2 regions of the Kitasatospora sp. NPDC036934 genome follow, and region 1 is predicted to be linked to the other one. Evidence: predicted binding sites of a transcription regulator. Region 1 holds the regulator's gene; the other holds the start of a gene.

Evidence for each region. The regulator HspR, encoded in region 1, represses chaperone genes until heat shock. The targets are predictions, from matches to a motif close to TTGAGNNNNNNNNNCTCAA.
Region 2: lon (endopeptidase La) is a predicted target of HspR. The motif match lies at 9,693-9,711, and genes of this name have one in related genera.

What each region holds. Positions count from the first base shown of each region.
Region 1 covers NZ_JBVJQR010000002.1:164,155-179,154, forward strand. Annotated here, with positions in the region: gene ACZ7BZ_RS03510 (Yip1 family protein) at 1-78, opposite strand, end outside; partial or broken gene manB (mannose-1-phosphate guanylyltransferase) at 403-1,467, opposite strand; gene ACZ7BZ_RS03520 ((Fe-S)-binding protein) at 1,761-3,983, opposite strand; gene ACZ7BZ_RS03525 (hypothetical protein) at 4,157-4,312, shown strand; gene dnaK (molecular chaperone DnaK) at 4,408-6,255, shown strand; gene grpE (nucleotide exchange factor GrpE) at 6,252-6,872, shown strand; gene dnaJ (molecular chaperone DnaJ) at 7,096-8,250, shown strand; gene ACZ7BZ_RS03545 (heat shock protein transcriptional repressor HspR) at 8,309-8,818, shown strand; gene ACZ7BZ_RS03550 (helix-turn-helix domain-containing protein) at 9,012-10,013, shown strand; gene ACZ7BZ_RS03555 (helix-turn-helix transcriptional regulator) at 10,470-12,176, opposite strand; gene ACZ7BZ_RS03560 (helix-turn-helix transcriptional regulator) at 12,169-13,125, opposite strand; gene ACZ7BZ_RS03565 (LuxR family transcriptional regulator) at 13,115-14,110, opposite strand; gene ACZ7BZ_RS03570 (TDT family transporter) at 14,770-15,000, opposite strand, start outside.
Region 2 covers NZ_JBVJQR010000010.1:86,656-101,655, forward strand. Annotated here, with positions in the region: gene ACZ7BZ_RS17220 (serine/threonine-protein kinase) at 1-1,949, opposite strand, end outside; gene ACZ7BZ_RS17225 (multifunctional oxoglutarate decarboxylase/oxoglutarate dehydrogenase thiamine pyrophosphate-binding subunit/dihydrolipoyllysine-residue succinyltransferase subunit) at 2,199-5,957, opposite strand; gene ACZ7BZ_RS17230 (sensor histidine kinase) at 6,243-7,373, opposite strand; gene ACZ7BZ_RS17235 (response regulator transcription factor) at 7,453-8,190, opposite strand; gene ACZ7BZ_RS17240 (rhomboid-like protein) at 8,810-9,568, shown strand; gene lon (endopeptidase La) at 9,734-12,130, shown strand; gene ACZ7BZ_RS17250 (GtrA family protein) at 12,176-12,718, shown strand; gene ACZ7BZ_RS17255 (ROK family transcriptional regulator) at 12,790-14,001, shown strand; gene ACZ7BZ_RS17260 (ABC transporter permease) at 14,082-15,000, opposite strand, start outside.

The sequences.
Region 1 (15,000 bases):
TCCGGGCCCTCCGGGGGTCCCCGGCCCGGCGGCCGCCACCGTCGGGTGCGCGGACGTGAAGTACTCCGGCCCGTCCACGGGCCCGTCCGTCCGCCCGTACCCCCCGGGCGCCCCCGCCGGCGGCGGCGGAGGGGCCGGCCATCCGCCGTGCGGACGGTCGGCGCCCTGACCGCTGTCGTATCGATTACCAGCCACGCTCCGAAGGTACCCGTCCGGCCCAGTGCGCGTCGGCCCCGGACGAAGCCGGGGCCGGTTTGCAGCGAGCCTGAGACGAACGGGTCCGAAACCCGCCTGGGCGGCCGTCCGCGCGGAGGGGTCCTAGCGCTGGGCGCTGACCGACGGCCCGTGCACCGCGGCGGCCGCGGTGGTGCCGGCCGGGCAGCCGCCCGGGCCGGCCGTGGTGCGGACGGCGCCGACCGGCAGCAGGGTGCCGCAGGCGATCCGGATGCCGTTGGGCAGCTCGTTGTCGGACTCCACGATCGCGCCGTCGCCGATCACCGCGCCGTCCAGCGCCGAGCGGTCGCCGACGGTTGCGTAGGCGCCCACGATCGAGTCCTTCACCAGGGTGTCCGGGCCGATCAGCGCGCCGGGCAGGATCACGCTGCCCTCGACGATGGCGCCGGCCTCGACCACCGCGTCCGCGGAGACCACGGTGCCGCCGCTGAGCACCGCGCCGGGGTGGACGGTGGCGCCGGGCAGCAGCAGGGCGTCGCCGGTCGGGCCGGGGACGGCCGGGGAGTCGACCTTGCCGAGGACCAGGTCGGCCGAGCCGCGGACGAACGCGCCCGGGGTGCCGAGGTCCAGCCAGTACGAGGTGTCGACGACGCCTCGCAGCAGGGCGCCGGTGGCCAGCAGCTCGGGGAAGGTCTCGCGCTCGACGGAGACCTCCCGGCCGGCCGGGATGCGGTCGATGACGGAGCGGGTGAAGACGTAGCAGCCGGCGTTGATCTGGTCGGTGACGATCTGCTCCGGCGTCTCCGGCTTCTCCAGGAACTCCAGCACCCGGCCGTCGGCGTCGGTGGGGACGAGGCCGAAGGCCCGCGGGTCCTCCACCCGGGTGAGGTGCAGCGTGACGTCGGCCCCGGCGGCCACGTGGCCGTCCCGCAGGGCGGCGATGTCGAGGCCGGAGAGGATGTCCCCGTTGAAGACCAGGACCGGTTCGTCCGGTCCGCAGGTCAGCCCGGAGGCGGCGTTGCGGATGGCCCCGCCGGTGCCCAGCGGCTCGCGCTCGGTCAGGTAGACCAGCTCGATCCCGTACGGGGTGCCGTCCTGGAAGTGGTCCTCGAACACCTCGGCCAGGTAGGACGTGGCCAGCACCACCCGGGTGACGCCGGCGGCGGCCGCGCGGGCCAGCTGGTGCGCGATGAACGGAACACCGGCAACCGGCAGCATCGGCTTGGGAGTGTGGGTGGTCAGCGGACGCAGTCGCGTGCCCTTACCACCGACGAGCATGATCGCCTCGGTCATGGTCTGCGCTGTTCCCCTTGTGGTCTCTGCGGCCCGGCCCGGCGGGCCGATACCTCCGTTGGTGGTCTGGTCCCGTCCTGGAACGGGTCGACCGGCTCGCGCCGGTCCGGCGCCTACTGTATTTCCTTCCGACCGAATGCCCGTCCGGCGGTCGTGCGATCAGCGTCACTCGCCGTCCGCCCGCCGTACCGCCGGCCGTCGCCCGGGGCACCGAAAAGCCCGGCCCGGCGGGCGCGTTGGCGGCGTCCACCGGGCCGGGCGGTTGTTGCAGAACTGTCGAACAGCGGTCGCGGTTACGCGTCCACCGTCGCCGGCTCCTCGGCCTCGGCCGGCGGGGTGGCCTTCACCGAGTCGAGCAGCAGCTGGGCCACGTCGACCACCTTGAGGTGCTCCTTGGCCGCGCCCTCGTTCTTCTTGCCGTTGACCGAGTCGGAGAGCATCACCAGGCAGAACGGGCAGGCGGTGGAGACGATGTCCGGGTTGAGGGACAGCGCCTCGTCCACGCGCTCGGTGTTGATCCGCTTGCCGATGCGCTCCTCCATCCACATCCGGGCGCCGCCGGCGCCGCAGCAGAAGCCGCGCTCCTTGTGCCGGTGCATCTCCTGCTGGCGCAGACCGGGGACCTTGTCCATGATCTCGCGCGGCGGGCTGTAGACCTTGTTGTGGCGGCCCAGGTAGCAGGGGTCGTGGTAGGTGATCAGTCCCTCGACCGGGTTCACCGGGACGAGCTTGCCCTCGTCGATCAGGTGCTGCAGCAGCTGGGTGTGGTGGATCACCTCGAAGTGCCCGCCGAGCTGCGGGTACTCGTTGGCGATGGTGTTGAAGCAGTGCGGGCAGGTGGCCACGATCCGCTTGGTCGGGGCGTCCTCCAGCGCGGCGTTCAGCGTCTCCACGTTCTGCGCGCCGAGCATCTGGAAGAGGAACTCGTTGCCCAGGCGGCGCGGGGAGTCACCGGTGCAGGTCTCCTCCTTGCCGAGGATGGCGAACTTCACGCCGGCGGTGTGCAGCAGCTCCGCGAAGGCCTTGGTGGTCTTCTTGGCGCGGTCCTCCAGGGCGCCGGCGCAGCCGACCCAGTAGAGGTACTCGACCTCGGCGGGGTCGATGTCCTCGCCGATCACCGGCACCTCGATGCCGGTCTCCTTCTTGAGCTCCTTGACCCAGTCCAGGCGGGCCTTGGTGGCCATGCCCCACGGGTTGCCCTTGTTCTCCAGGTTCTTGAGCATCGTCCCGGCCTCGGTCGGGAAGTTGCTCTCGATCATCACCTGGTAGCGGCGCATGTCGACGATGTGGTCGATGTGCTCGATGTCCACCGGGCACTGCTCGACGCAGGCGCCGCAGGTGGTGCAGGACCACAGGACGTCCGGGTCGATGACGCCGTTCTCCTCGGCGGTGCCGATCAGCGGGCGCTCGGCCTCGGCCAGCGCGGCCGCCGGGACGTCCTTGAGCTGCTCGGCGGTCGCCTGCTCGGTGCCCTCCATGTCCTTGCCGCCACCGGCCAGCAGGTAGGGGGCCTTGCCGTAGGCGTGCTCGCGCAGGCTCATGATCAGCAGCTTGGGCGAGAGCGGCTTGCCGGTGTTCCAGGCCGGGCACTGCGACTGGCAGCGACCGCACTCGGTGCAGGTGGAGAAGTCGAGGATGCCCTTCCAGGAGAAGTGCTCGACCTGGGAGACGCCGAAGACGGCGTCCTCGGCCGGGTCCTCGAAGTCGATCGGCTGGCCCTTGCTCGTCATCGGACGGAGCGCGCCGAGCGCGGTGCCGCCGTCGTCCTCGCGCTTGAAGTAGATGTTGAAGAAGCCGAGGAAGCGGTGCCAGGCCACGCCCATCGAGGGGTTGAGGCCGATGGTGATCGCCCACGCGAACGAGATGCAGATCTTCAGCATCGCGAACAGGTAGACCAGGTTCTCCAGGGTGCCGTGCGACAGCCCGCTCAGCGCGGAGGTGATCGGGTACGAGACCAGGTGCTCCGGGCCGTACGAGTCGACGCCGGCCAGGGCGCCCTCCAGGGCGCGCAGCATCAGGATGCACAGGCCGATGCCGAGGATCGTGTACTCGACGTAGAAGGCCTGCCAGGCGATCGAGCCGGCGAACCGGGACTTGCGGCCCGACCGGGACGGCAGGCTCATCAGGCGGATCACCATCAGGGTGGCGATGCCCAGCGTGGTCAGGGTGCCGACGAGCTCGACGAAGAGCTGCCAGATCATCCAGTCGCCGATGATCGGCAGTTCCCACTCGGCGTCGAAGAGCTGGCCCATCGCGTTGACGATGGTCAGCACCAGACTGAAGAAGCCGACCGCGACGAACCAGTGGGCGATGCCCACGATCCCCCAGCGGTTCATCCGGGTGTGGCCGAAGAACTCGGTCGCGACGGTCTTGACCCGCTGGGCGGGCTTCCCGAAGCGGGTCGAGTCCGGCGCGCCGGTCAGCACGACCCTGAAGATGTGCCACGCCGCACGGAGGGCGAGCGCGGTGCCGATCACGAACGTGACCAGCGAGATGACGATCGCTGCTAGTTGCATCGCTCTCCGTCTCCTGCGGCTTGCGGTTGAGCAGTGTCTGCGGTTCTGCGGTTCTGCGGTTCTGCGGTTTTCCGAACTGATTGTACTGGTCGGTAACTTGCCGGGCCGACGGCCCGGACATTACCGGTGCGCAACAGTTCTCCAGAAGGTTCCCAAGCTATGGCGGCAGTCACGTGACCGCACGCCCGCCGCCCCGGCCGTCCGCGGCCGCCGTCGCCCGCACCGCCGCGGCCCGCGCCCTCGCCACCGACCCCGCCACCGCAACCGCCACCGCCCCCTCCCCGCCACTGAGCGCCGGGCACCACCCGCGCCACGTGGGGCCTCAGTAAAGTTGAGCGACTGGCACTCATACCTGTTGACGCCCCCCGTCGAGTCGTGCATCCTTGAGCCCGTAAAGCTCAACTCTTCCGTGGAGGTACCTACGATGGCACGCGCGGTCGGCATCGACCTCGGCACGACGAACTCGGTCGTCAGCGTTCTGGAGGGTGGCGAGCCCACCGTCATCACGAACGCCGAGGGCGCTCGGACCACGCCGTCCGTCGTCGCCTTCGCGAAGAACGGCGAGGTCCTGGTCGGCGAGGTGGCCAAGCGCCAGGCGGTCACCAACGTCGACCGCACCATCCGCTCGGTGAAGCGCCACATGGGCACCGGGTGGAAGATCAACATCGACGGCAAGGACTTCAACCCGCAGCAGATCTCGGCCTTCGTGCTGCAGAAGCTGAAGCGCGACGCCGAGGCCTACCTGGGCGAGACCGTCACCGACGCCGTCATCACCGTCCCGGCGTACTTCAACGACTCGGAGCGCCAGGCCACCAAGGAGGCCGGTGAGATCGCGGGCCTCAACGTCCTGCGCATCGTCAACGAGCCGACCGCGGCCGCCCTCGCGTACGGCCTGGACAAGGACGACCAGACCATCCTGGTCTTCGACCTCGGCGGCGGCACCTTCGACGTCTCCCTGCTGGAGATCGGCGACGGGGTCGTCGAGGTGAAGGCCACCAACGGTGACAACCACCTCGGTGGCGACGACTGGGACCAGCGCGTCGTCGACCACCTGGTCAAGGTCTTCCAGTCCGGCCACGGCGTCGACCTGTCCAAGGACAAGATGGCCCTGCAGCGTCTGCGCGAGGCCGCCGAGAAGGCCAAGATCGAGCTGTCCTCGTCCTCCGAGACCTCGATCAACCTGCCGTACATCACGGCCTCCGCCGAGGGCCCGCTGCACCTGGACGAGAAGCTCACCCGCGCCCAGTTCCAGCAGCTGACCGCGGACCTGCTCGAGCGCTGCAAGGTCCCGTTCCACAACGTGATCAAGGACGCCGGCATCTCGCTCTCCGAGATCGACCACGTCGTCCTGGTCGGTGGCTCGACCCGCATGCCCGCCGTCGCCGAGCTCGTCAAGGAGCTGACCGGCGGCCAGGACGCCAACAAGGGCGTCAACCCGGACGAGGTCGTCGCCATCGGCGCCGCGCTCCAGGCCGGTGTCCTCAAGGGCGAGGTCAAGGACGTCCTCCTGCTGGACGTCACCCCGCTGTCCCTCGGCATCGAGACCAAGGGCGGCATCATGACCAAGCTGATCGAGCGCAACACCACGATCCCGACCAAGCGCTCCGAGATCTTCACCACGGCCGAGGACAACCAGCCGTCCGTGCAGATCCAGGTCTACCAGGGCGAGCGCGAGATCGCGGCGTACAACAAGAAGCTCGGGATGTTCGAGCTGACCGGCCTGCCGCCGGCGCCGCGCGGCCTGCCGCAGATCGAGGTCACCTTCGACATCGACGCCAACGGCATCATGCACGTCGGCGCGAAGGACCTCGGCACCGGCAAGGAGCAGAAGATGACCGTCACCGGCGGCTCCTCGCTGCCGAAGGACGAGGTCGACCGCATGCGCCGCGAGGCCGAGCAGTACGCCGAGGACGACCACAAGCGCCGCGAGGCCGTCGAGACCCGCAACTCCGCCGAGCAGCTCGTCTACTCGACCGAGAAGTTCATCGCGGACAACTCCGACAAGCTCCCCGCCGACGTCAAGACCGAGGTCGAGACCGCCATCGGCGAGCTCAAGGAAGCCCTCAAGGGCGAGGACATCGCGAAGATCCGCGAGGCCTCCGAGAAGGTCTCCACCACCGCCCAGAAGCTCGGCCAGGCGCTCTACGCCAACGCCGACGCCGCCGGTGCCGGTGCCGCCGCGGCCGGCGAGTCCACCCACGCCAAGGAGGACGACGTCGTCGACGCCGAGATCGTGGACGACGAGAAGCCCAAGGGCGGTGCGTCGGCATGACGGACAAGCCGCAGGGCGGTAAGCCCGGCGACGACTCCGCCGCCGAGGAAGCCGTGATCAAGGCTGCCGAGGAGGCCGCGGCCGGCGGTGCCGGCGAGGGCTCTGACGAGCTCGCCGCGGCCAAGCGCGAGCTGGCCGAGCGCACCGCTGACCTGCAGCGCCTGCAGGCCGAGTACCAGAACTACCGCAAGCGGGTCGAGCGCGACCGGCTGACAGTCCGCGAGATCGCGGTCTCCAACATCCTGGAGTCCCTGATCCCCGTGCTGGACGACATCGGCCGCGCCCGCGAGCACGGCGAGGTGACGGGCGGCTTCAAGTCCGTCTCCGACTCCCTGGAGATGGTCGTCGCCAAGCTGGGCCTGCAGCAGTTCGGCAAGGAGGGCGAGCCCTTCGACCCGACCCAGCACGAGGCTCTGATGCACAGCTACTCCTCGGACGTCACCGAGGACACCTGCGTGCAGATCCTCCAGCCCGGCTACCGCATCGGCGAGCGGATCATCCGCCCGGCCATGGTCGCCGTCGCCGAGCCCCAGCCCGGCACCCAGACGACGCCCGGCCCGGACGCCGAGGCCAAGTCCGCCGACCCGGACAAGTCCGACGGTGGCTCGGACAGCTGACAACCTGTGACAGCTGACAACCAGTGCGCTGCGGAGTCGTACGCCGGCCAGTACGGCGGCCGACTCCGCAGCGCGCTGTCAACAGCACTTCTTTCGGCTGCTGTTGACAGCGCAGTGACGATGGACATCGGGAGGTGGCGGAAGCCGTGAGCGAGCGCAGCGGGCGAACCATTCTGAAGTGCGTGTACCGCTCCGCGGCTGCCGAGCTCAGCGAGGTGGGCGCATGAGTGGCAAGGACTACGTGGAGAAGGACTACTACAAGGTCCTCGGCGTGCCCAAGGACGCCACCGCCACCGAGATCAAGAAGACCTACCGCAAACTGGCCCGCGAGTTCCACCCCGACGCGAACAAGGGCGACGCCAAGGCCGAGGAGCGCTTCAAGGACATCTCCGAGGCCTACGACGTCCTCTCCGACGAGAAGCGCCGCAAGGAGTACGACGAGGCCCGCAGCCTATTCGCCAACGGCGGGTTCCGCACCGGCGGCCCCGGCACCGGCAGCTACGGCTTCGACTTCGGCGACCTCTTCAGCGGCAACCAGGGCGGCGGGGGCGGCGGCGGAATCGGCGACGTCTTCGGCGGCCTCTTCAACCGCGGCGGTACCCGGCAGGCCCAGCCCCGGCGCGGCGCCGACGTCGAGACCGAAGTGACGCTCTCCTTCGAGGAGGCCGTCGACGGCGCGACCGTGCCGCTGCGGATGACCAGCCAGGCCCCCTGCCGCCTCTGCAACGGCACCGGCGCCAAGTCCGGCACCACCCCGCGGGTCTGCCCGACCTGCGTCGGCGCCGGCACCGTCAGCCGCGGCCAGGGCGCCTTCGCGCTCTCCGAGCCGTGCAAGGACTGCCGCGGCCGCGGCATGATCGTCGACGACCCGTGCCCCGACTGCCACGGCAGCGGCCGGGCCAGCTCCGCCCGCACCATGCAGGTCCGCATCCCGGCCGGCGTCCAGGCCGACCAGCGGATCCGGCTCAAGGGCAAGGGCGCCCAGGGCGAACGCGGCGGCCAGCCCGGCGACCTCTACGTCACCGTGCACGTCGACCCGCACCCGGTCTTCGGGCGCAAGGGCGACAACCTCACCGTCACCGTCCCGGTCACCTTCCCCGAGGCCGCCCTCGGCGCCACCATCGAGGTGCCCACGCTGAACGGCCCCGCCGTGAAGCTCAAGCTCCCCCCGGGCAGCGCCAACGGCCTCACCATGCGCGCCCGCGGCAAGGGCGCCACCCGCAAGGACGGCACCCGCGGCGACCTCCTCGTCACCGTCGAGGTCGTGGTGCCGCAGCACGTCACCGGCGACGCGCTGAACGCGCTGGAGCAGTACCGCGAGGCCACCGCCTCCGACGACCCACGAGCCGCTCTCTTCCGGGCGGCGAAGGGAGCGTGACGACCAGATGTCCCCGAACCCCCTCAACCCGATGAATCCGATGGGCGCCGACGGCCCGATGGACTCCAACGGCCCCATCGGCCCCGGCCTCGGCGAGGGCCTGCCCGGCAACGGCCCCCGTCGGCCCCGCCGCGCCGCCGCCCCGCCGCAGTACGTGCTCACCGAGGACACTCCGGTGTACGTCATCTCGGTCGCCGCCGAACTCTCCGGCCTCCACCCGCAGACCCTGCGCCAGTACGACCGCCTCGGCCTGGTCTGCCCCGACCGCACCGCCGGCCGCGGCCGCCGCTACTCCGCCCGCGACATCCAGCAGCTGCGCGAGGTCCAGCGGCTCTCCCAGGACGAGGGCATCAACCTGGCCGGCATCAAGCGGATCATCGAGCTGGAGAACCAGGTCACCGCCCTCCAGTCCCGCATCACCGAACTGGTCGACTCCCTCGAAGGCGCCGCCACCGCCCTCCAGCAGCGCGAGGCCGCCGTCCACGCCTCCTACCGCCGCGACCTCGTCCCCTACCAGCCCCCCACGCCGCAATCCAGCGCCCTCGTCGTCTGGCGCCCCAAGCGCTGACCCGGGGCCCGGACCGCACCACAGCCGCCGGCTCCCTCCTGTTCGGGGGGTGCCGGCGGCTGGCGTGTGGTGAGAGAGTGGCTGTCCGCTGGACGGTCCTCGCCTACCAGCAGGGTCACACCGAGCCGGTCGAATTCACGTATTCCACGGGCTTCACCAACCATCTTGTCCGGAAAATGGCAAGGAGAGAAAAATGAGCGGCCGGGAACAGGCAGGTCTTCCAGCGAAGGGATCTCGCACCCTGTCACCCGCAGCCCGAGAGCTCTTCCTAGCCATCAGCCAGAGGCGCGGCAGGACGATCCGCAAGGACGATAAATATGCCGCCACAGATGCACTTAAAGAACTGACAGAGATCGGACTACTGGTCCCCGATATCGATGAGCCCGGAACGTTCGTGGCAGTCGACCCCGCACAGCTTTCGATGAGCCTCAGCCTCACTTGGCAGCGACAGGCACTGGATCTACTGTCCCGCGCTATATCGATCCCCACGGATTTCAATGAACTTGCCGAAGGATTTCACTCGCCAAGCCAGATCGGCGGCCCGATCGAATACGTTCGCGGAAAAGCACTCATAAACCAGAGGCTCCGGCAGTCCACCGAAAAGGGACTGGTGGAAGCGCTCGCGATGCAGCCTGGCGGGCCTCGCCCGCCCGAGGTCCTCGCAGCAAGCATCGAGCCCGACCTTGCGGTCCTCCGGCTCGGCGCCAGCATGAGAACCATCTACCACGCGAGCACGCGATATCACCAGCCGACCAGGGACTACGTCACCACCTTGACTGCGGCAGGTTCACAGTTCCGCACCCTGGACGAGCCCTACACCAGACTCATTATCATCGATCGCCGAATAGCTGTAATTCCTGTTGCCGATGACATGGGCCTTGCGGCATTCATATATGATCAATCCGTCATCAAATATCTCGCCGATGAGATATTTGAACGCAACTGGGCCCGCGCACTTGAGTTCGACGGGAATCGGGCAGTTCCACAGGAGGTCGTCTCCAGGCTGCGACAGACGATCATCGAACTACTGCTTGAAGGAACGAACCACCGCGTCATCGCACGCCGTCTGGGTATCAGCGAAAGAACCCTGGCGCGCCACATAGCGGAGATGCGAGACGACTACAACGTGGATTCACTGTTCCAACTGGGCTACGTTCTCGGACGAGCGACCCAAGACGCCCCGATCCAACCGTGAGTCACCAGCCGCACCCGGGCGCCACCGCACTTTCCCGTGACCTGGGGGCGACGAACCTCACGTCCAGTTTATGTCGTTTTGGATGAGTGCAACCGCAGCAATGTGCCCGGAGCTCACGTGTCGTTCCTGAGGGAGCGAGGAGCACACGGCCACCAGCATCGCCGCACCGATGACAACCGGGAGCACGACCCTTCGGACGTGCCGTTGGATGCGAGACATCAGCCAACCACTTCCCTCAAAACCCAGGTATCGAACTAATCATCAGCCATGGAACGCGCACCCCCATAGTGCCGTATGGCCGTGGAGCTACGCCATCCCCCCTGTCGCATGCGTGCGTCATCTCCCTGCCAGGCATCCAGATGCCACCTCGTGAACCTGGACGGGGTGGCGCCATGCGATGGACGATCAGTTCGCTCCCAATGGTCCGGCAAGACGCCACATCTTGCCAATGTACCGTCAAATGACCAGCCGTTCACCAAACATCGGCATTACGCCGCAGAGCAGCCCAAATCCAACGCATTCGCCGACGCACTCTCCCCTGGTCGGCCTTCCCCCGGAGTCGACATGACCGAGCCCTACCTGCGTCACAACGACAGCCAGGCCCCTGAGGGTCGGCGTGCACGTGTGTTCCTGGCCGCGCCGCTGATGCGGCTGACCGGCCCCGCGGACAGCGTGGTGACGCTCGCCAGCCGGACGCGGCTGACGACGCTCCGCACCACCCTGCTCCGCAGCGGTGCCGCCGTGTACAGCGCGCACCACAGCGACGCCTGGACCGTCGCCGGCCGGGCGCCCGAGCCCCGGGTCCCCTCCGACTTCCGAGCGCTGCAGTCCGCGGACCTGGTGTTCGCCTACGTCGGTGCCCCGCTCTCGGCCGGCGTCAGCCTCGAACTCGGTTGGGCGTCGGCGCTGCGGAAGCCGATCGTCCTGCTCGTCGACGAGGCCATCACCCACAACCCGCTGATCGCCACCATCGAGCAGGTCGCCCCCGTCCTGCCGCTGGTCTTCGACGACACCTGGTCCCAGGAGGCCCTCCACCACACCGTGGAGACCGCCCTGGACTGGGCCGGCATGGCGCTCTCCCTCCGCGAGGGCTTCTGGACCGCCCCCGGCGACCGCTTCAACGTCCCCCGGCAGCAGACCGCCCTCCCCGGCTACTGGCCGACCGGCGCCGCCACCGGCTGAGCCGAACTCACCCACCGGACTCCCCCGTCCGGGCTCCCGCATGTGCCAGCCGAGCTGGAACAGGGTCTCGGCGTCGTACAGCTCGCGCAGGCGGGCGATGTGGCCGGCCACGGTGCGCTCGCTGAGGCCGAGGCGCGTGGCGACGGCGCGCTGGGTGAGGCCTCGGGCGAGGAGGCGGGCGATCTGGTCGCGGGTGTCCGGATCGGGTGAACCGTCCGTCATGGAATTCCAGTCGACGGTGTCGGACTGGTGCCACAGTTGCTCGAAGGCGTCCACGATGAACGCCACCGTCGGCGGGTCGTCGACGATGGCGGCCCTGCTGTTGTCCGGGGCGGCGGGGATGACGGCGACGGTGCGGTCGAAGACCATGAAGCGTTTGAACGGCCGGTCCAGCACTCGTATCCCGCAGCCGAGTCGGGTGGCCGCCGCCGCGTAGGCCACTGCCGGGGCGTCGGTGCGGGCGCCGCGCTCGAACAGGCAGCGAATGGCGCCACCGCGTTCGAGGTAGCGGCGGGTGCGGACCAGGGATTCGGCCAGCTGGCCGGCGTCACGGCTGACACCCGGCTGTGCACTCAGCGCCTCACTGGCGAACTCCCGGGTCAGTTGCTCGACTTCGTGGCGGATCTCGGCCTTGTCCGTGATGATCCTGGCGCTGCCGCGGCCGGGATAGCAGCGGGGTGCGGTGTCGTAGGCACGGGTGAGGTCGCGCAGTTGCTCGGGGATCTGGTCGGCTTCGGCCAGCAGTCGGGCGCCCGCCCTGCGGATGTCGGCACTGATCCGTTCGGCGACCGACCGGGGATCGACCGCACTGTACGCGTTATCCACCAACTGCGGTACCAGAAGGCCGAGTTCAACCAGCTGTCCGAGCGCCTCCCGGTCCGTCGGGCCGATGTCGGCGGCGCGGACGTGGCCGCCCTCGCGGAGGATTGCGAGGTAGAGCTCGCGGGCGGTGGGGTCGGGGAGGGCGGCGGGGTCAGCCATGGCGGTCTCCGCGGAGGTGCCAGCCGAGGTGGAAGAGGGTCTGGGCGCCGTAGCGGTCGCGGAGGCGGGAGATGTGGCCGGCGACGGTGCGTTCGCTGAGGCCGAGGCGGGTGGCGACGGCGCGTTGGGTGAGGCCACGGGCGAGGAGGTGGCCGATGCGGACGGTGGTGGGGTGGGGGGCGCCGAGGTGGTGGTCGGCGGGGGTGGCGCGGGCCCAGTCGCGGTGGAAGTGGGCCACCAGGTGGGCGACGGTGGCGGGGTCGGTGAGGACGGCGACGCAGTTGTGGTCCTCGGCGGCGGGGATGACGGCCACCGAGCGGTCGAAGACCAGCATCCGCTCGTACGGTTCGGCCAGCACCCGGGTCTGGGCGCCCTGGCGGCTGCGGAGGCCGATCTGGTGCAGCACGGCGGGGTCGTCGAGGGTGGCGGGCTGGTAGAGGGTGCGTGTGGTGCAGCCGCGGCGGAGCAGGGAGAGGTCCTGGCCGAGGGTCAGTTGGAGGAGTTCGGCGGGGCGGGGGCCGGGCTGGGCGGAGAGGAACTCCTCCTTGCAGTCGGCGAGGAGTTCGGTGAGGCGTCGGCGGATGGCGGTGTGGCCGTCGATCCGGGTGGCGGGGAGGGACCCGTCGTCGAGTTCTCCGCCGGCCGGGCCGCCCGACCGGCGGAGCGCCTCGTAGGCGTGGGAGAGCGGCAGGAGGGCGCCCGGGAGCCGTTCGGCGTGCACGAGCAGCCGGGTGGCGCGGAGCCGGAGTTCGGCGCCGAGCCGGTCCCCGAGGGCGCGCGGGTTGGCGGCGGTGTAGCCGGTGGCGGTGGGGGTGAGGAGGCCGCGGGCGACGAGGGCGGCGACGGTGGGCCGGTCGGCGGGGGCGAGGTCCTCGTGGCGCAGCCGGCCGCCGCCGCGGACGGCGGCGAGGTAGAGGTCGCGTTCGGCGGGGCCGGGTTCATCGGTCATCGCGGGCGCCTCTCATCAGCCAGCCGAGCTGGAAGAGGGTCTGGGCGCCGTAGCGGTCGCGGAGGCGGGAGATGTGGCCGGCGACGGTGCGTTCGCTGAGGCCGAGGCGGGTGGCGACGGCGCGTTGGGTGAGGCCGCGGGCGAGCAGGCGGCCGACCCGGTCGGGGATGGTGCGGGCGGGGCCCTGGCCGAGGGCGGCGGCGGCTTCGGCGGTGTCGGCGCGGGCCCAGTCGCGTTCGAAGCCGGCGATCAGGAAGGCGAGGGAGGCCGGGTCGCTGATGAAGGCGGCGGTGCTGTTGTCGTCGTTGGCGGAGATGACGGCGACGCTGCGGTCGAAGACGATCAGCCGCTGGAAGGGCTCGTCGAGGACCCGGATCTGCGAGCCGTGCCGGGTGACCTGCTCGGCGTAGGCGATGGCGGGTGGTTCGGCGAGCGCGACCGGCTGGTAGACGGTGCGCAGCGAGCAGCCGCGCTGGAGGAGTTGGACGTCCTGGGCGAGGGCGACCTGCAGGGTGTCGGCGGGCCGGTGGCCCGGTTGGGCGGTGAGGACCTCGGAGCGGCAGTCGGAGACCAGTTGGGAGATCCGCTGGCGGATGTGGACGTGGCCCTCGACGTAGACGGCGCCGCCGGCGCGGCCGGACGGGCGGGGCATCGCGTCGTAGGCGCGGGTGAGGCCGTCGAGGGCGCCGGGGAGGTTCTCGGCGCGGACCAGCAGCCGGGTGGCCTCGCTGCGGAGTTCGGCGCCGAGGCGGTCGCTGACGGACCGCGGGCTGACGGCGGTGTAGCAGCGGTCCAGCCGGTTGGCCATGACCAGGCCGATGTCGAGGAGTTGGCGGAGCGCGGTCCGCTCGGCGTCGGTGATGTCGGCGAACGGGATGCGGCCGCCTCCGGCGATGATCGCCAGGTAGAGCTGTCGGGCGGCCTCGTCGGGTTCCTCGCCCTCGGGTCCCGCCTGGTGCGGCGCGTCCGCCGGTTCCGCCGTCACGTCGTAACTCTCCCTGCCGGACGCTCTCCCCTGTTGCCTCCCCGCCGGTACGCGCGCGCCGTGGCGGTGCACGGTCCGCGGGTGCCGGTGGCCGGGCGTCTCACGCTACCCGGCCGGACGGCGGGCCCCCGGGTCCGGTGCCGTCGCACACGGGCTCCCGGGGGCCGCCGTCGTACGCCAATGCCAGGGCGATTCCGTCGAGGCGGAGCAGCAACGCCTCGCCGGATCCGGCCCGGGTTCCATCACCACACATGGATCCCGGCCGGCGCTCTTCCCCCCCGTTCCACGGCCGCGGGATGTTGCACCCGCGGTCAGTTCTGAAGAGCGGATCACCACCATCGGGCTGCGGTGCCCGGACGGCCTGGCGTGCCTCCACCTTCACAGCGTGACGGCCGGTGGACAAGTGCCGCCAGAGTGCAGGTTCACGCAATTGCAACTTCCCGCATCCCGTCGTGGGCCCGGGGGCGTGGGCGGCGGGCAGGATTCCGGTAAAGGTCGAGGCCAGCGGGGGGCGGGGGCGGTGGGCGGCGATTGGCGGTGCACCGTCATCCCATAGCTGCGCGTTCCTGCAACGGCCGCGTGCTCATGAGCAGCGAGGACCGTCCGGCGAGAACCGCCCGGCGGGGTCCACCGCTGAGCCGGGCCCGTGCCGGCCCGGTTCAGCGCGCCAGCAGCCGCCCGCGCACCAGCCCGGCGGCCGTACCGCCCGCCGCCAGCACCCAGGCGGTGCCGAGCAGCAGGTAGAGCCCGACGGTCAGGGCGGTGAAGCCGCCGAAGCCGGTGTGCTTGGCGAGCGCGGCGGAGCCGGTGACACAGGTGCCGATCGGGAAGGTGTACGCCCACCAGGTCATCGCGAAGGGCATCCCGGCCCGCCGGGCGCGCAGGTTCGC
Region 2 (15,000 bases), on a different contig from region 1:
TTGCGGTAGAGGGACAGCGTCAGCTTGGCCGAGCCCGCGCTGCCGTTGATCTCGACGACCTTGGCGATCACGATGTTGCCGTTGGCGCGGTGACGCAGGCAGAACAGCCGTCCCGGGGGCAGGTCGGAGTACTTCAGGTTGGCCGTCGGCTCCTTGTCGATGGCCGCGGAGCACTCCTCGGGCGTGAGCGAGGAGCCCTGGGAGATGTACGGGTCCGCGTCGCTCCAGTTGAAGTCGTCGTAGCTCGGGCTCATGCCCCACTCGCCGGACGCGGACGTCACCTTGCCCGCGATCAGGTCGAAGTAGTAGTTGTGGCTCGGCGCGGAGAGATCGCGGTTCTCGTAGACCGGGGTGTACCTGACCTGGCTCGCCGTGGCGCTCATCGCCGGGTTCGGCGTCGTGGTGGCGCTCGGGGAGCCGCTCGCGGAGCCGGCCTGGGAGCCGGACGACGTGGTCGGCCTGGGCGAGGCCGTCGGCGGCAGCGGCTGGGAGGTCTGGGTGACGGAGCCCGCGGGGGCCGGGGTGGTGGCCGCGGCCGGCTTCTTGCCGTCGTCCAGCTTCTTCACCAGCACCACGCCGCCGACCGTGCCACCGACCGCCATCACCAGGGCGACGGTGAGCAGCACCTTCCAGGACACCCCGCCCTTGCGCTCCGGCGCGGGCAGCGGGACGGCGGTGGTGACCGCCGGGCCGGGCGGCGGGGTGTCGAAGGCCGGCGGCTCCGGCTGGAGCCGGACGGTCGGCGGAGCGGGCAGCACCGGGGCGGTGGGCATCTCGGTGGGCGGCTGCGGGGCGCCGTACGCGCCGAGCGGCGGCGGGGTGAAGCCCGACGGCGGGCCGACGGGCTGCTGCGGCGGGGCGATCGCGGTGGCCGGGTGGGTCGGCGCGGCGAGCGGCTGCGGGGGTGCGGCCGGGACCGGCGGGGCGGTGGGAGAGGCCGGGACCGGCGGGGCGGTGGGAGCGGCCGGGACGGGCGGGGCGGTGGGAGCGGCCGGTGCCGGGGTGGGCGGCGTCCGGGGGAGGTCGGATCGGCGGGTGATCTCGGTGTTGACCTGCCGGGGCAGCCAGTCGTCGGCGAACCGTAGCTGGCCGCCGACCTCCGGGTGGTTGCGGGCGGCCTGAATGATCTCGGCGGGCTTCGGCCGGTCCTCCGGGGACTTCGCCAGGCAGCGCTGGATCAGCTCGCGCAGGTCAGCCGGGACGGCCTCCAGGTCCGGCTCCTCGTGCACCACCCGGTAGAGCACCGCGGTGTCCGGGCCGTCGCCGAACGGGGCGCTGGCGCCCGCCACGTAGGCGGCCAGGGCGCCCAGTGCGAAGACGTCGGTGGCGGGGGTGACGGCGCGGCCCTGGGCCTGCTCGGGGGCCATGAAGGAGGGGGAGCCGATCCGGTAGCCGGTGCCGGTGAGCGCGGTGGCGTCGGCGGCCCGGGCGATGCCGAAGTCGATCACCCGGGGGCCGTCCCCGGCGACCAGCACGTTGGCGGGCTTGAGGTCGCGGTGGACCACCTCGACGCTGTGGATCGCCTGCAGCGCCTCGGCGATGCCGCCCATCAGCAGCAGCACGGTGCGGACCGGCAGCGCGCCGTGCTCCCGCACCACCTGCTGCAGGGACGGGCCCGGGACGTACGCGGTGACCAGCCAGGGGGCGTCCGAGTCCAGGCCGCCGGAGTCGATCACCTGGGCGGTGTACAGCCCGTGGATCCGCTGGGCGTTGCTGACCTCCTGGGCGAAGCGGCGGCGGAACTCGCCGTCCTCGGCGAACTCGGGACGGACCACCTTGAGCGCCACCGGGCGCCCGCCCGGTGTGTACGAGAGGTAGACCCGGCCCATGCCGCCGGCGCCGAGCCGGGCGAACAGCCGGTAGCCGCCGACCTCCCGGGGATCCTCGGGGAGCAGCGGCGGGAAGACCGGAGGGAGCTGGCCCGGGTCACGTGGCGTGTCGGCGGTCATGTGGTGGTCCCCCTGGGAGCGCGGTGAGGTCGTTCGGCCGGGGCCGCGGGCGCGATGACGGGCGCCGGGCGGCGATCTGGCGATGCATAACCTATCGATCCGTCAGGAGGGCGTGCGGGCAGGTCCGGCATTGGTTGCAGAGCTGCGACCTTTGCCGGGGCACGACAGGAGTGCGGAACGCCCGCGGCCCCGCCTCCCTGGTCGGGAGGCGGGGCCGCGGGCGTCACTGCGGTGCGGGGCCTCGGCGCGTCAGAGCGCGAAGACCTCCTCGATCAGCGCCTGCTGCTCGGCACCGTGGCGCTTGGCCGAGCCGACGGCCGGCGACGAGGCCGAGGCGCGGGCGACCCGGCGCAGACGGGCGTCGCCGCCGCTGCGGCCGATGACGACCTGCAGGTGGTCGACCAGGTTCATCGCGATGAACGGCCAGGCACCCTGGTTGGCCGGCTCCTCCTGCGCCCAGACGAACTGGACGTTGTCGCCGTAGCGGGCCAGCTCCTCCTGGAGCTCGGCCACCGGCAGCGGGTAGAGCCGCTCCATGCGGACGATGGCGGTGTCGGTGACGCCGCGCTCGGTCCGGGCCGCCGCCAGGTCGTAGTAGAACTTGCCGGAGGTGATGACCACCTTGCGGACCTGCGCCGGGTCGACGGTGGTGTCGCCGATGACCGGGCGGAACGAGCCCGACAGGAACTCCTCGGTCGCACTCGCCGCGGCCTTCAGGCGCAGCATCGACTTCGGGGTGAAGACGATCAGCGGCTTGTGGTGCGGGTTGTGCGCCTGCCAGCGCAGCAGGTGGAAGTAGTTCGACGGCAGGGTCGGCATCGCGACCGTCATGTTGTCCTGCGCGCACAGCTGGAGGAAGCGCTCCGGGCGGGCCGACGAGTGGTCCGGGCCCTGGCCCTCGTAGCCGTGCGGCAGCAGCAGGGTGACGCCGGAGTGCTGGCCCCACTTCTGCTCGGCGGAGGCGATGTACTCGTCCACCATGGTCTGCGCGCCGTTGACGAAGTCGCCGAACTGCGCCTCCCACATGACCAGCGCGTTCGGGCGGGTCAGCGAGTAGCCGTACTCGAAGCCCATGGCCGCGTACTCCGACAGCAGGCTGTCGTAGACGGTGTAGCGGGCCTGGTCCTCGGTGAGGTACTGCAGCGGGGTGTAGTCCTCGCCGGTCTTGCGGTCGATCAGGACGGCGTGCCGCTGGCCGAAGGTGCCGCGGCGGCTGTCCTGGCCGGCCAGGCGGACCGGGTGGCCCTCCATGAGCAGCGAGCCGATGGCGAGGGTCTCGCCCATCGCCCAGTCGATGGTGTTGTCCTCGACCGAGGCGGCGCGGCGCTGCAGCTGGGGCAGCAGGCGCGGGTGGACGGTCAGCCAGTCCGGGTGGTTGACCTGCGAGGCGGCGATCCGCTTGACCATCTCCTGGGAGATGCCGGTCTGGATGGAGACCGGGAAGTCGGCGACCGGCTTGCCCGCGGTGGCGTCGGCCGGAGCCTGGGCCGCGTCGCGGACCTCGGCGAAGACCTTCTCCAGCTGGCCCTGGAAGTCCTGGAGCGCCTGCTCCGCCTCTTCCATGGTGATGTCGCCGCGACCGATCAGGCCCTCGGTGTACAGCTTGCGCACCGAGCGCTTCTTGTCGATCAGGTCGTACATCAGCGGCTGGGTGAACGACGGGTTGTCGGCCTCGTTGTGACCGCGGCGGCGGTAGCAGATGAGGTCGATCACGACGTCCTTGTGGAACGCCTGGCGGAACTCGAAGGCGAGCCGCGCGACGCGGACCACGGCCTCCGGGTCGTCGCCGTTCACGTGGAAGATCGGGGCCTCGATCATCCGGGCCACGTCGGTGCAGTACATCGACGAGCGCGAGGACGCCGGGGCGGCGGTGAAGCCGACCTGGTTGTTGACCACCAGGTGGATCGTGCCGCCGGTGCGGTAGCCGCGCAGCTGCGACATGTTCAGGGTCTCCGCGACGACGCCCTGGCCGGCGAAGGCCGCGTCGCCGTGGATCTGGATCGGCAGCACCGGGAAGGTGGTGCCGCCCTGGTCCAGGATGTCCTGCTTGGCGCGGGCGATGCCCTCGACGACCGGGTCGACCGTCTCCAGGTGGGAGGGGTTCGCGGCGAGCGAGACCTTGATGGTCTCGCCGTCCAGGCCGGTGAAGGTGCCCTCGGAGCCCAGGTGGTACTTGACGTCGCCGGAGCCGTGCATCGACTTCGGGTCGAGGTTGCCCTCGAACTCGCCGAAGATCTTGCCGTACGGCTTGCCGACGATGTTGGCCAGCACGTTCAGGCGGCCGCGGTGGGCCATGCCGATGACGGCCTCGTCGAGGCGGTGCTCGGCGGCGGCGTCGATGGTCGCGTCCAGCAGGGCGATCAGCGACTCACCGCCCTCCAGCGAGAAGCGCTTCTGGCCGACGTACTTGGTCTGCAGGAAGGTCTCGAAGGCCTCGGCCGAGTTGAGGCGGCGGAGGATCCGCAGCTGCTCCTCGCGCTCGGGCTTCGCGTACGGCTTCTCCAGGCGCTCCTGCAGCCACTTGCGCTGCTTCGGGTCCTGGATGTGCATGTACTCGACGCCGACGGTGCGGCAGTACGTGTTGCGCAGCAGGCCGAGGATGTCGCGGAGCTTCATCATCTTCTGGCCGCCGAAGCCGCCGACCGCGAACTCGCGCTCCAGGTCCCACAGGGTGAGGCCGTGGGTGGTGACGTCCAGGTCGGGGTGCTTGCGCTGCTTGTACTCCAGCGGGTCGGTGTCGGCCATCAGGTGGCCGCGCACGCGGTACGCGTGGATCAGCTCCATGACGCGCGCGGTCTTGTTGACCTCGTCGTCGTGGGTGGTGGCGACGTCGGTGGCCCAGCGGACCGGCTCGTACGGGATCCGCAGCGACTCGAAGATCTCGTCGTAGAAGCCGTTCTCGCCGAGCAGCAGGCGGTGGATCTCGCGCAGGAACTCGCCGGACGCCGCGCCCTGGATGACGCGGTGGTCGTAGGTCGAGGTCAGCGTCATGATCTTGGAGACGCCCAGCCGGGACAGGGTCTCCGGGGCGGAGCCCTGGAACTCGGCCGGGTACTCCATGGCGCCGACGCCGACGATGGTGCCCTGGTTCTGCATCAGGCGCGGCACGGAGTGCACGGTGCCGATGCCGCCGGGGTTGGTCAGCGAGACCGTGACGCCGGTGAAGTCGTCCATGGTCAGCTTGTTGGCGCGGGCCCGGCGGACGATGTCCTCGTAGGCCTGCCAGAAGCCGTAGAAGTCGAGGGTCTCGGCCTTCTTGATGGCCGCGACGACGAGCTGGCGGTCGCCGTTCGGCTTGACCAGGTCGATGGCCAGGCCGAGGTTGACGTGCTCCGGCTTGACCAGGAAGGCCTTGCCGTCCTCCACCTTGTAGCTGTAGTTCATGCCCGGGGCGGCCTTGATGGCCTGGACCAGGGCGTAACCGATCAGGTGGGTGAAGGAGACCTTGCCGCCGCGGGCGCGCTGCAGGTGGTTGTTGATGACGATGCGGTTGTCGATCAACAGCTTCGCGGGGACGGCGCGGACCGAGGTCGCGGTCGGCACCTCCAGCGAGGCGTCCATGTTGGTGGCGACGGCCTTGGCCGGGCCGCGCAGCTGGACCAGCTCGGGGCCGGCCGCGGCGGTGGCGGCGGGCGCGGCCGGGGCGGCCGGGGCGGCGGCCTTGGGGGCCGGCGGCGCGGCGGGCGCGGCGGCGAGCGGTGCGGCAGCCGGGGCCGGAGCGGCGGGTGCGGCAGGTGCGGCCGGAGCAGCAGCAGCGGCGGGCACGGGGGCAGCGGCAGGGGTCGGCGTGGGGCCGGCCTGGGTCGCGGCCTGGGTCACTGGGGTCACCTCGGTACCGGGCTTGTAGTCGGCGAAAAAGTCCCACCAGGCTCGGTCTACCGAGTTCGGGTCCTGGAGGTACTGCTGGTAGATCTCATCGACGAGCCACTCATTGGGGCCGAAGCCAGTGGGCTTCTCCGTACTGCGTGGGGCCGAGCTGTTGGGGGTTTCAGGGGACTGTGGCGACACGGCGGCAACCGCCCTCTTCCGCTTCCTTTTGGGATGTTTGGACAGCGGGGATTAAGGCTACGCCCCTGACCAGTGATCGCGCAGTCCCCGGGCCCCAGGCGTCGCCCAGATCACAGTCCTGACCTGCAGGTTGGCTGAAAAAGTACGTTAGAAAGCCGTATCTGAGGGGAACCGATCGGGCCCGATCGCCCCGCAAAGCGGGGCGAAAACGGACAAACCACCAGGCGAATCGATTGACGATCTTCGTATGCGTCTGTGTCGGATCTGTGACAAATGTCCCGGCGCTCAGGACTGTCCCGGCAGCCGGACCTCGATCCGACAGCCGCGCGGCGACTCCGCCACGGCGATCCGCCCGCCGTGCAGGTCCACCGCCCAGCGGGCGATCGCCAGGCCCAGCCCGGTGCCGCCGTCCGCGCCCGGTCCGGCGGCGGTCGCGGTGCCGCTGCGGCTGAACCGTTCGAAGACCCGGCCGCGGTCCGCCGGCGGGATGCCCGGACCCTCGTCCTGGACCTCCAGCAGCAGGCCGCCCTCCTCGCCCTCGGGTCTGGCGCGCACCGTGACGGTGCCGCCGGGCGGGGAGTGCTTGCAGGCGTTGTCGACCAGGTTGGCGACCACCTGGTGGAGCCGCTCCGGGTCCGCCACGGCGGTCAGCCCGGCGGGGCTGACCTCCAGGGCCAGTCGGACGTCGCCCCGCCGGGAGAACGCCCCGCCGGCCGTCGCGCCGTCCACGGTGACCCCGCGCAGCACGCCGTCCAGGAACTCGCGCACCTCGAACGGGCGGGCGTCCAGATCGACCACGCCGTCGTCGATCTTGGAGAGGTCCAGCAGGTGGGTGACCAGTCGGCCGAGCCGCTCGGTCTGCTCCAGCGCGGCCCCCAGCGTCGCCGGATTGGGCTGGACGACGCCGTCCACCACGTTCTCCAGCACGGCGCGCAGCGCGGCGATCGGCGTGCGCAGCTCGTGCGAGACGTTGGCGACCAGCTCGCGGCGGTGCCGGTCGGCGGCCTGGAGGTCGGCGGCCATGGCGTTGAAGGCGGCCGCCAGCTCGCCGATCTCGTCGCGCGAACTCACCTCGACCCGGCGGCTGTAGTCGCCGGAGGCCATCGCGCGGGCGGCGTCCGTCATCTCGCGCAGCGGGGCGGTCAGCCCGTGCGCGAGGAACTGCATGAACAGCAGCGAGGCGATCATGGAGAAGACCATGATGATCCGGATCTGGGTCTCGGACCGGATCGCGACGACCACCATCCCGGTGGCCAGGAACACGGAGACGATCACCAGCAGGGCGAGCTTGCCCTTGATCGAGCGGACCGGGTCGAGCGGACGGATGTCGGCCCAGACCCGGCTGGCCGCGCGGGCTGCCAGGTTCTGCGGGCGCGCGCCGTCGGCGTCCCCGTTGCGTTGCTGTGGAAAGGTCATTGGTCCCCTGTGATCCCCGCGTGGTGTCACGGCGGTGCCGGACACGGGCCCCCCGGCGGCCCGTCGCCCGGAGCCCCCGTCAGGAGAGCGGGGCCTCCAGCGCGTATCCGACGCCGTGGACGGTGCGGATCCAACTGGCACCGATCTTGCGGCGGAGCGCCTTCACATGGCTGTCGACGGTGCGGGTGCCGGACGCGTCGGTCCAGTCCCAGACCTCGGCCAGCAGCTGCTCGCGGGTGAGCACCGCGCGCGGCTGGGCGGCCAGGCAGGCCAGCAGGTCGAACTCGGTCGGCGTCAGGTGGACGTCGCCCGAGGCGAGCCGGACCCGGCGCTGCACGTGGTCGATCTCCAGCTCACCGAAGCGCAGGCTGCCGAGCGCGGGCGTGCGGGCGGCCTGCTGGGCGCGCTCGACGCGGCGCAGCAGCACGTTGACCCTGGCGGCCAGTTCGCGCATCGAGAAGGGCTTGGTCATGTAGTCGTCGGCACCGACGCCGAGGCCGACCAGCAGGTCCGTCTCGTCGTCGCGGGCGGTCAGCATCAGTACCGGCACCGGGCGTTGGGCCTGGATCCGGCGGCACACCTCCAGCCCGTCGAAGCCGGGCAGCATGATGTCCAGGACCACCAGGTCCGGCTGCCAGGTGTGGAAGCCGTCCACCGCGCCGGGGCCGTCGTGGGCCACGGCGACCTTGAACCCCTCGGCGCCCAACCGGGCGGCGATCGACTCGGCGATCGTGGGTTCGTCCTCCACCACCAGCACTCTGCGCTGGCTGCTCACAGTGCCGCCGGTGTTGGGGTTGTCCTGCTGAATTTCTGTCACGGTCACGCCACCGCCCCCAGGGCTGCGGGCCGGCCACCTGTGGGGATGGCGGGGCTCCGCTCGTAGTCTTGTTCCGTCGTGGACTGTGCCGGGTCCGCCGTCCCGTCGCGCGCCCGGGAGCGGCGGGCGGATGGTCTTCCGCCCACTTCTCCCGCGCACTCCGCAGCGTACGGACAGCGGATGCCTCCCGGCAGGTGGACCGGACGTTTCCGGCCCGCTGAGAGCGGCTGTCCGGCCGCCCTTGGGCCCACTGCACGAGTGGGCACGGGCCGATACCTTACCCGGCGAATTTTCACTGCGTAACGGTACGTATGCAGTTCAGTTGACGCCAAGTCGCCGGTCAGAGCCCCTACTGACGCGTTAATCGGGAGAAGGTCTGGACCAATGTCGGTAATCCGGCCGCTCCCCGCGTCGACGGTCTTCACGGGCTTTTCTCAGGTGCCTCTCAGAACCTCGACGTAGCGTGGCCGCGACAACGCCGCGCAGGGCGGAATCCGGCGTCCGCGCCGGTACTCCGGGCACCTTCGGGCACCGCCGGCCGCGGGCGTGGAGCGGAGGCGTCATGGCGGGACTGCGGCGGGACTCCGCCGGGCGCGGGTCCGCGCGGGTGCCGTACGGAATGCTCCGGTGCGGACTTCGCGGCGGCGTCTTCGAATGGCTGCTGGAACGCGTGCCGACGCCCCGGCGCACTCCCTTCACGCTCGGATATCTGGCCGTGGTGGGAGCGACTTCCACCCTTGCCCGGCTCGCCGATCCGGAACTCGTCCAGCGCTTGCAGGAGGCCTCCAGTTCGGACGGCCACAACCTGCTCCAGCACCCGTTGCGGGCCCTCGTGCTCAGCGGGGTCTGGGTGGCCGGCGGCGACTGGGTCCCCTACCTGTGGGGATTCGCCCTCACCCTGGCGCCGCTGGAGCGCCGGGTCGGCCCGGCCCGGGCGGCGGCCGTGTTCGCGATCGGGCACGTCGCGGCCACGCTGCTCTCCCAGGGCGTGGTGATCACCGCGGTGGAGGCCGGGCGGCTGGCGCCGGAGGCGATGGACCGGCTGGACATCGGGGTCAGCTACGGGGTGTTCGCCTGCCTGGGTGCGGCGGCCGGGGCGCTGCCGCGGTCCGCCCGGGTCGCGGTGCTGGCCGGTGCCGGGCTGATGATCGTCCAGCAGATCGTCACCGGTAAGGACCTGGTCACGGCCGTGGGGCACCCGGCCGCGCTGCTCACCGGGATGGCGCTGTGGCCCTGGCTGCGCCGGATCGAGCGCCGCCCGCCGCGGCCGCGGATCCGCTCGGCGCGGCTCCGGGGGGTCGGCTCCGCCGCCTCCTCGACCGCTCAGGTCTTCGCGGTGGTGCGGGCCGGGGTGCGGCCGCCGTCCGCCGTGCGCTGATGCCGGGGCCCTCTTGGGCCGTTCTTTCCCCGCCCTTTTGACGGCGCCTCCACTCGACCGCTCCGGTGACGGCGCGTTCGCTCACAGCGAACAAGATGCCGGGAACATCCGGTGCCCGCGAAGACTTAGTCAGGTCGACTCAAGTTCGCTGACTGGGGAGAGATCATGGCATCGACGTCCACACCGCTCACCCTGCCCGTGCTGCCGCTCGACGACGAGGTCGTCCTCCCGGGCATGGTCGTTCCGCTGGACCTCAAGGACACCGAGGTGCGCGCCGCGGTCGAGGCCGCCCGCGCGGCGGTCACCGGCTCCGGCAAGCCGCAGGTCCTGCTGGTCCCGCGGGTGGACGGCTCGTACGCGGCGGCCGGCACGCTGGCCACCGTGGAGCAGGTCGGCCGCCTCGCCGACGGTGACCCCGCCGCACTGGTGCGCGCCGTGCGCCGGGTCCGGATCGGGGCCGGCACCACCGGCCCCGGCGCCGCGCTCTGGGTGGAGACCACGCCCTTCAAGGAGTCCTCGGTCGGCATGCCGGTGGCCGGTCGGGCCGCCGAGCTGGTCAAGGAGTACAAGGCGCTGTCCACCCAGTGGCTGCGCAAGCGCGGCGCCTGGCAGATCGTCGACCGCGTCGACCGGATCGAGGGCGTCGGCGAGCTCGCCGACAACATCGGCTACGCGCCCTTCGCCACCGCCGAGCAGAAGCTCAAGGTGCTGCTGGAGGCCGACCAGGTCGCCCGACTGGAGTACGCGCTCACCCTGCTGCGCGACCACCTCGCCGAGGAGGAGGTCAACGACACCATCCGCAAGGACGTCGAGGAGGGCGTGGCCAAGCAGCAGAAGGAGTTCCTGCTCCGCCGCCAGCTGGAGGCCGTCCGCAAGGAGCTGGCCGAGCTGAACGGCGACCCGGCCGACGAGGAGGGCGGCTACCGCGCCCGGGTCGAGGCCGCCGACCTGCCCGAGAAGGTCCGCGAGGCCGCGCTCAAGGAGGTCGACAAGCTGGAGCGCTCCTCCGACCAGTCGCCCGAGGGCTCCTGGATCCGCACCTGGCTGGACACCGTCCTGGAGCTGCCCTGGAACGAGCGCACCGAGGACGCGTACGACATCGCCGGCGCCCGCGCCGTGCTGGACGCGGACCACGCCGGCCTCGGCGACGTGAAGGAGCGGATCGTCGAGTACCTGGCCGTCCGCAAGCGCCGGGCCGACCAGGGGCTCGGCCTGATCGGCGGCCGCCGGGGAGGCGCGGTGCTCGCCCTGGTCGGCCCGCCCGGCGTCGGCAAGACCTCGCTCGGTGAATCGGTGGCCCGCGCCATGGGCCGCAAGTTCGTCCGGGTCGCGCTCGGCGGCGTCCGGGACGAGGCGGAGATCCGCGGCCACCGGCGCACCTACGTCGGCGCGCTGCCCGGCCGGCTGGTGCGGGCGATCAAGGAGGCCGGCTCGATGAACCCGGTCGTCCTGCTCGACGAGATCGACAAGGTCGGCTCCGACTACCGGGGAGACCCGGCCGCCGCCCTGCTGGAGGTGCTGGACCCGGCCCAGAACCACACCTTCCGGGACCACTACCTGGAGGTCGAGCTCGACCTCTCCGACGTCGTCTTCCTCGCCACCGCCAACGTGCTGGAGGCCATCCCCGAGCCGCTGCTCGACCGGATGGAGCTGGTCCGCCTGGACGGCTACACCGAGGACGAGAAGGTCGTCATCGCCCGCGACCACCTGCTCCCGCGCCAGCTGGAGAAGGCCGGCCTCGGCGACGGGCAGGTCAGCGTCGACGAGGAGGCGCTGCGCCGGCTCGCCGGGGAGTACACCCGGGAGGCGGGCGTGCGCACCCTGGAGCGCTCGATCGCCCGGGTGCTGCGCAAGATCGCCGCGCAGGCCGAGCTGGGCGAGCGCGAGCTACCCGCCGAGGTCGGCGCGGAGCACCTGCGCGCCCTGATCGGCCGACCGCACCACGTGCCGGAGTCCGCCCAGCAGCCCGCCGAGCGGCGCACCGCCGTCCCCGGCGTGGCCACCGGCCTCGCCGTCACCGGCGCCGGCGGCGACGTCCTCTATATCGAGGCCTCGCTGGCCGACGCCGAGACCGGCGGCACCGGGCTGACCCTCACCGGGCAGCTGGGCGACGTGATGAAGGAGTCCGCGCACATCGCGCTCTCCTTCCTGCGCTCGCGCGGTGCCGAGCTGGAACTGCCGGTCACCTCGCTGCGCGACCGCGGCGTGCACCTGCACGTCCCGGCCGGGGCCGTCCCCAAGGACGGGCCGAGCGCCGGCATCACCATGACCACGGCGCTGGCCTCGCTGCTCTCGGGCCGCAAGGTGCGCACCGACGTGGCGATGACGGGTGAGGTGTCGCTGACCGGGCGGGTGCTGCCGATCGGCGGGGTGAAGCAGAAGCTGCTCGCCGCCGACCGGGCCGGCCTCACCACGGTGATCATCCCCAAGCGCAACGAGGCCGACCTGGACGACGTCCCCGCCGAGGTGCTGGAGCGCCTCACGGTCCACCCGGTGGCGGACGTCCGGGAGGTGCTCGCGCTGGCCCTGGAGCCCGCCGGGGTGCTGGTCGCCGCGGCCTGACGTGGCCGACGGGGGGACGGCCGCTCCGCGTGCAACACTGCGGAGATGCCGTCCCCCACGCAGCGCGCCCTGGCCCGGGTGCCGGCCCGGCTGCGCCCGTTCCTGGTGCGGCACCGCCGACCGGTGAAGTTCCTGCTGGTCGGCAGCGGCTGCTTCGCGCTCACCACGGTGATCGACTTCGAGCTCAAGTTCACCGTCCTGGCGCACGCGCCGGTGGTGGCGCTGACGGTGGCGACGGTGATCGCCACCGTCGTCTCCTATGTACTCAACCGCCGCTGGGCCTTCCGGACGGACGGGCGCCGACCGGAGGCCCTGCTGTTCTTCCTGGTCAGCGCGGTGGCGATCGGCGTGAACGTGATCCCGCTGGCGCTCTCCCGGTACGCCCTCGGCCTGCGCGAGCCCTACCTCAGCCCGTTCCAGCAGGAGGTCGCGGACTTCCTCAGCGGGATGGTCGTCGGCACCTTCGTCGCCATGCTGTTCCGCTTCTGGGCGATGCGGCGCTGGGTCTTCACCAGCCCCGCCGTGCGGACGCACTCCGAGGTGGAACCCGGTTACGCTGCACCCGAGATGCCACGGGACGCGACCTGAGTCCAAGAGGTGCGCCGGGACCGTGAGCCGCTCCGTGACCGTGAGCGCTCCGAGACCGTGAGGTGAGAGTTATGCGCGGGGAGCCGGACGGCGTTCGGGCCGGGCCCGCCAGCCAGCAGGGGATGCGCCGGGCCAACCTGGCCCTGGTGCTCGGGGTGATCGCCCGCGGCCCCCGCTCGCGCGCCGAGGTGGCCGCCGAGACCGGGCTGACCAGGGCCGCGGTCTCCTCGCTCGCCGAACAGCTGATCTCCGGCGGCCTGGTCGTCGAGGAGGGCCCGGCCGCCCCCAGCGGCAAGGTCGGCCGACCCGGCACCGCGCTCGGACTCAACCCGCTGGGCCCCGGCGGCCTGGGCGCCGAGATCGGCGTCCGCCACCTCGGCGTCTGCGTGGTCGACCTGCGCGGGGAGGTGCGCGCCTGGCGCCGCCAGGAGAGCGCCAACCGCGGCCGGCCGCCCGCCGCCGTGATGACCGACCTCGCCCGGCTGATCCACTCGGCCGTCGCCGAGTCGGGCCTGCGCCCGGCCGGGCTCACCCTGGCCGTCCCCGGGCTGGTCGGCGGCGGGGTGCTCCAGCGGGCCGCCAACCTCGGCTGGCAGGACGTCCCGCTGGCCGCCGCGCTGCGCCCGGCGCTGCGGCTGGCCGGGGACGGCCTGGGGGAGTTGCCGGTGGAGGCGGACAACGAGGCCAACCTCGGCGGACTGGCCGAACGGTGGCTGGGCGAGAGCCCGGAGGACTTCCTGTACGTCTCCGCCGAGGCCGGCGTCGGCGCGGCCGTGGTGGTCGGCGGCCGACTGCTGCGCGGGGCGCGCGGCTACGCGGGCGAACTCGGGCACGTGCCCGTCCACCCGGAGGGGCCGCGCTGCGCCTGCGGGGCGCACGGCTGCCTGGAGCAGTACGCGGGCGAGACGGCGGTGCTGCGGGCGGCCGGGCTGGCCGGCGTGCGCGGCGACTGGGTGACGCTGCTGGCCGAACGGGCCGCCGCCGGGGACGAACCGGCCCGGGCCGCGCTGGCCGGGGCGGGCTCGGCACTCGGCATCGCGGCCGCCGGGGCGGTCAACCTGCTGGACCCGGCCGAAGTGGTGCTCGGCGGCGGTTACGCCCGGCTGGCGCCCTGGCTCCTGCCGGCGATGCGGCGCGAGCTGACTGACCGCGTGACGGTGCGGCCGTGGACGCCGGAGCGGCTGACGGTCTCCCGGCTGGGCCGGCGCGGCCCGCTGCTGGGCGCGGCGGTGGGCGTGGTGCGCGCGATCGTCGCCGACCCGGGGCCGCTCGCGGGCGGTTGAGCCCGGCCCGTACCCGTTCGAAACGCGACCGAGCCCCCGGCCGTGCTGGCCAGGGGCTCGGATCGATGCCGCGTCGGGGCTCAGGCCGCGGCGGGGGCCTCGGTGGTGAGCTCGCGCTCGCCGTCGCGCGGGCCGCGCGGGCCGCGCAGGACGGCGAGGAGGGCGACGCCGATGCCGATCACCGCCCAGATCACCAGGACCAGGATCGGCATGCCCAGGTTGGTGGAGCCGAAGTAGGCGATCGACTTGGTGGCGCTGGTGCCGGCGCCGTTGGGGATCAGCGAGCCGATCGCGCGCCAGAACGGCGGCATCATCGGAGCGGGGTAGACGCCGCCGGCGCTCGGGTTGCCGAGCACCACGAAGACCAGCACGGCCAGGCCGATGCCGATGATGCCGAACAGGCACTGCAGCGCCATGGTGAAGGCGCCGACCGTGAACACCACCAGGGTGCCGATCGCGGTCAGGGCCAGGATCGAGCCGGGCATCGCGTCCAGCGCCGGTCCGGCGATGATCGTGCCGCCGAGGCCGGCGCCGACCGAGTACAGCGCCAGGACGCCGAGGCGGATCAGCAGGCGGTGGACGTTGGCCGGCTTGGAGCCGGCGCTGATGCCGAGGATGGAGGCGACCAGGTAGCCGCCGACGCACCAGCCGATGACCAGGTAGAACGCGGTGAGGCCGTTGGTGTCGCCCTTGGCCAGCGGGACGACGTCCTCGACCTTGACGGTGCGGCCCTGGGACTTGTCCAGTGCGGTGGTGATGCTCTCGGCGGCCTTGGCGGCGGAGGTGCCGCGGGCGCTGCCGGTGAGCAGGGTGTCCTCGGTGCCGTTCGGGTCCACGACCAGCGCGGCGTAGATCTTCTGGTCCTTGATCTGCTGGGTCGCCGTCTCGGTGTCCGGCGCGGTGACGGGCTTGACGGCCTCGTCCGGCACCGACTCCAGGGCCGCCACCAGCTTGGGCGTGACCTGCGGCGGGGCGACCACCGCGATCGACAGCTTGTGC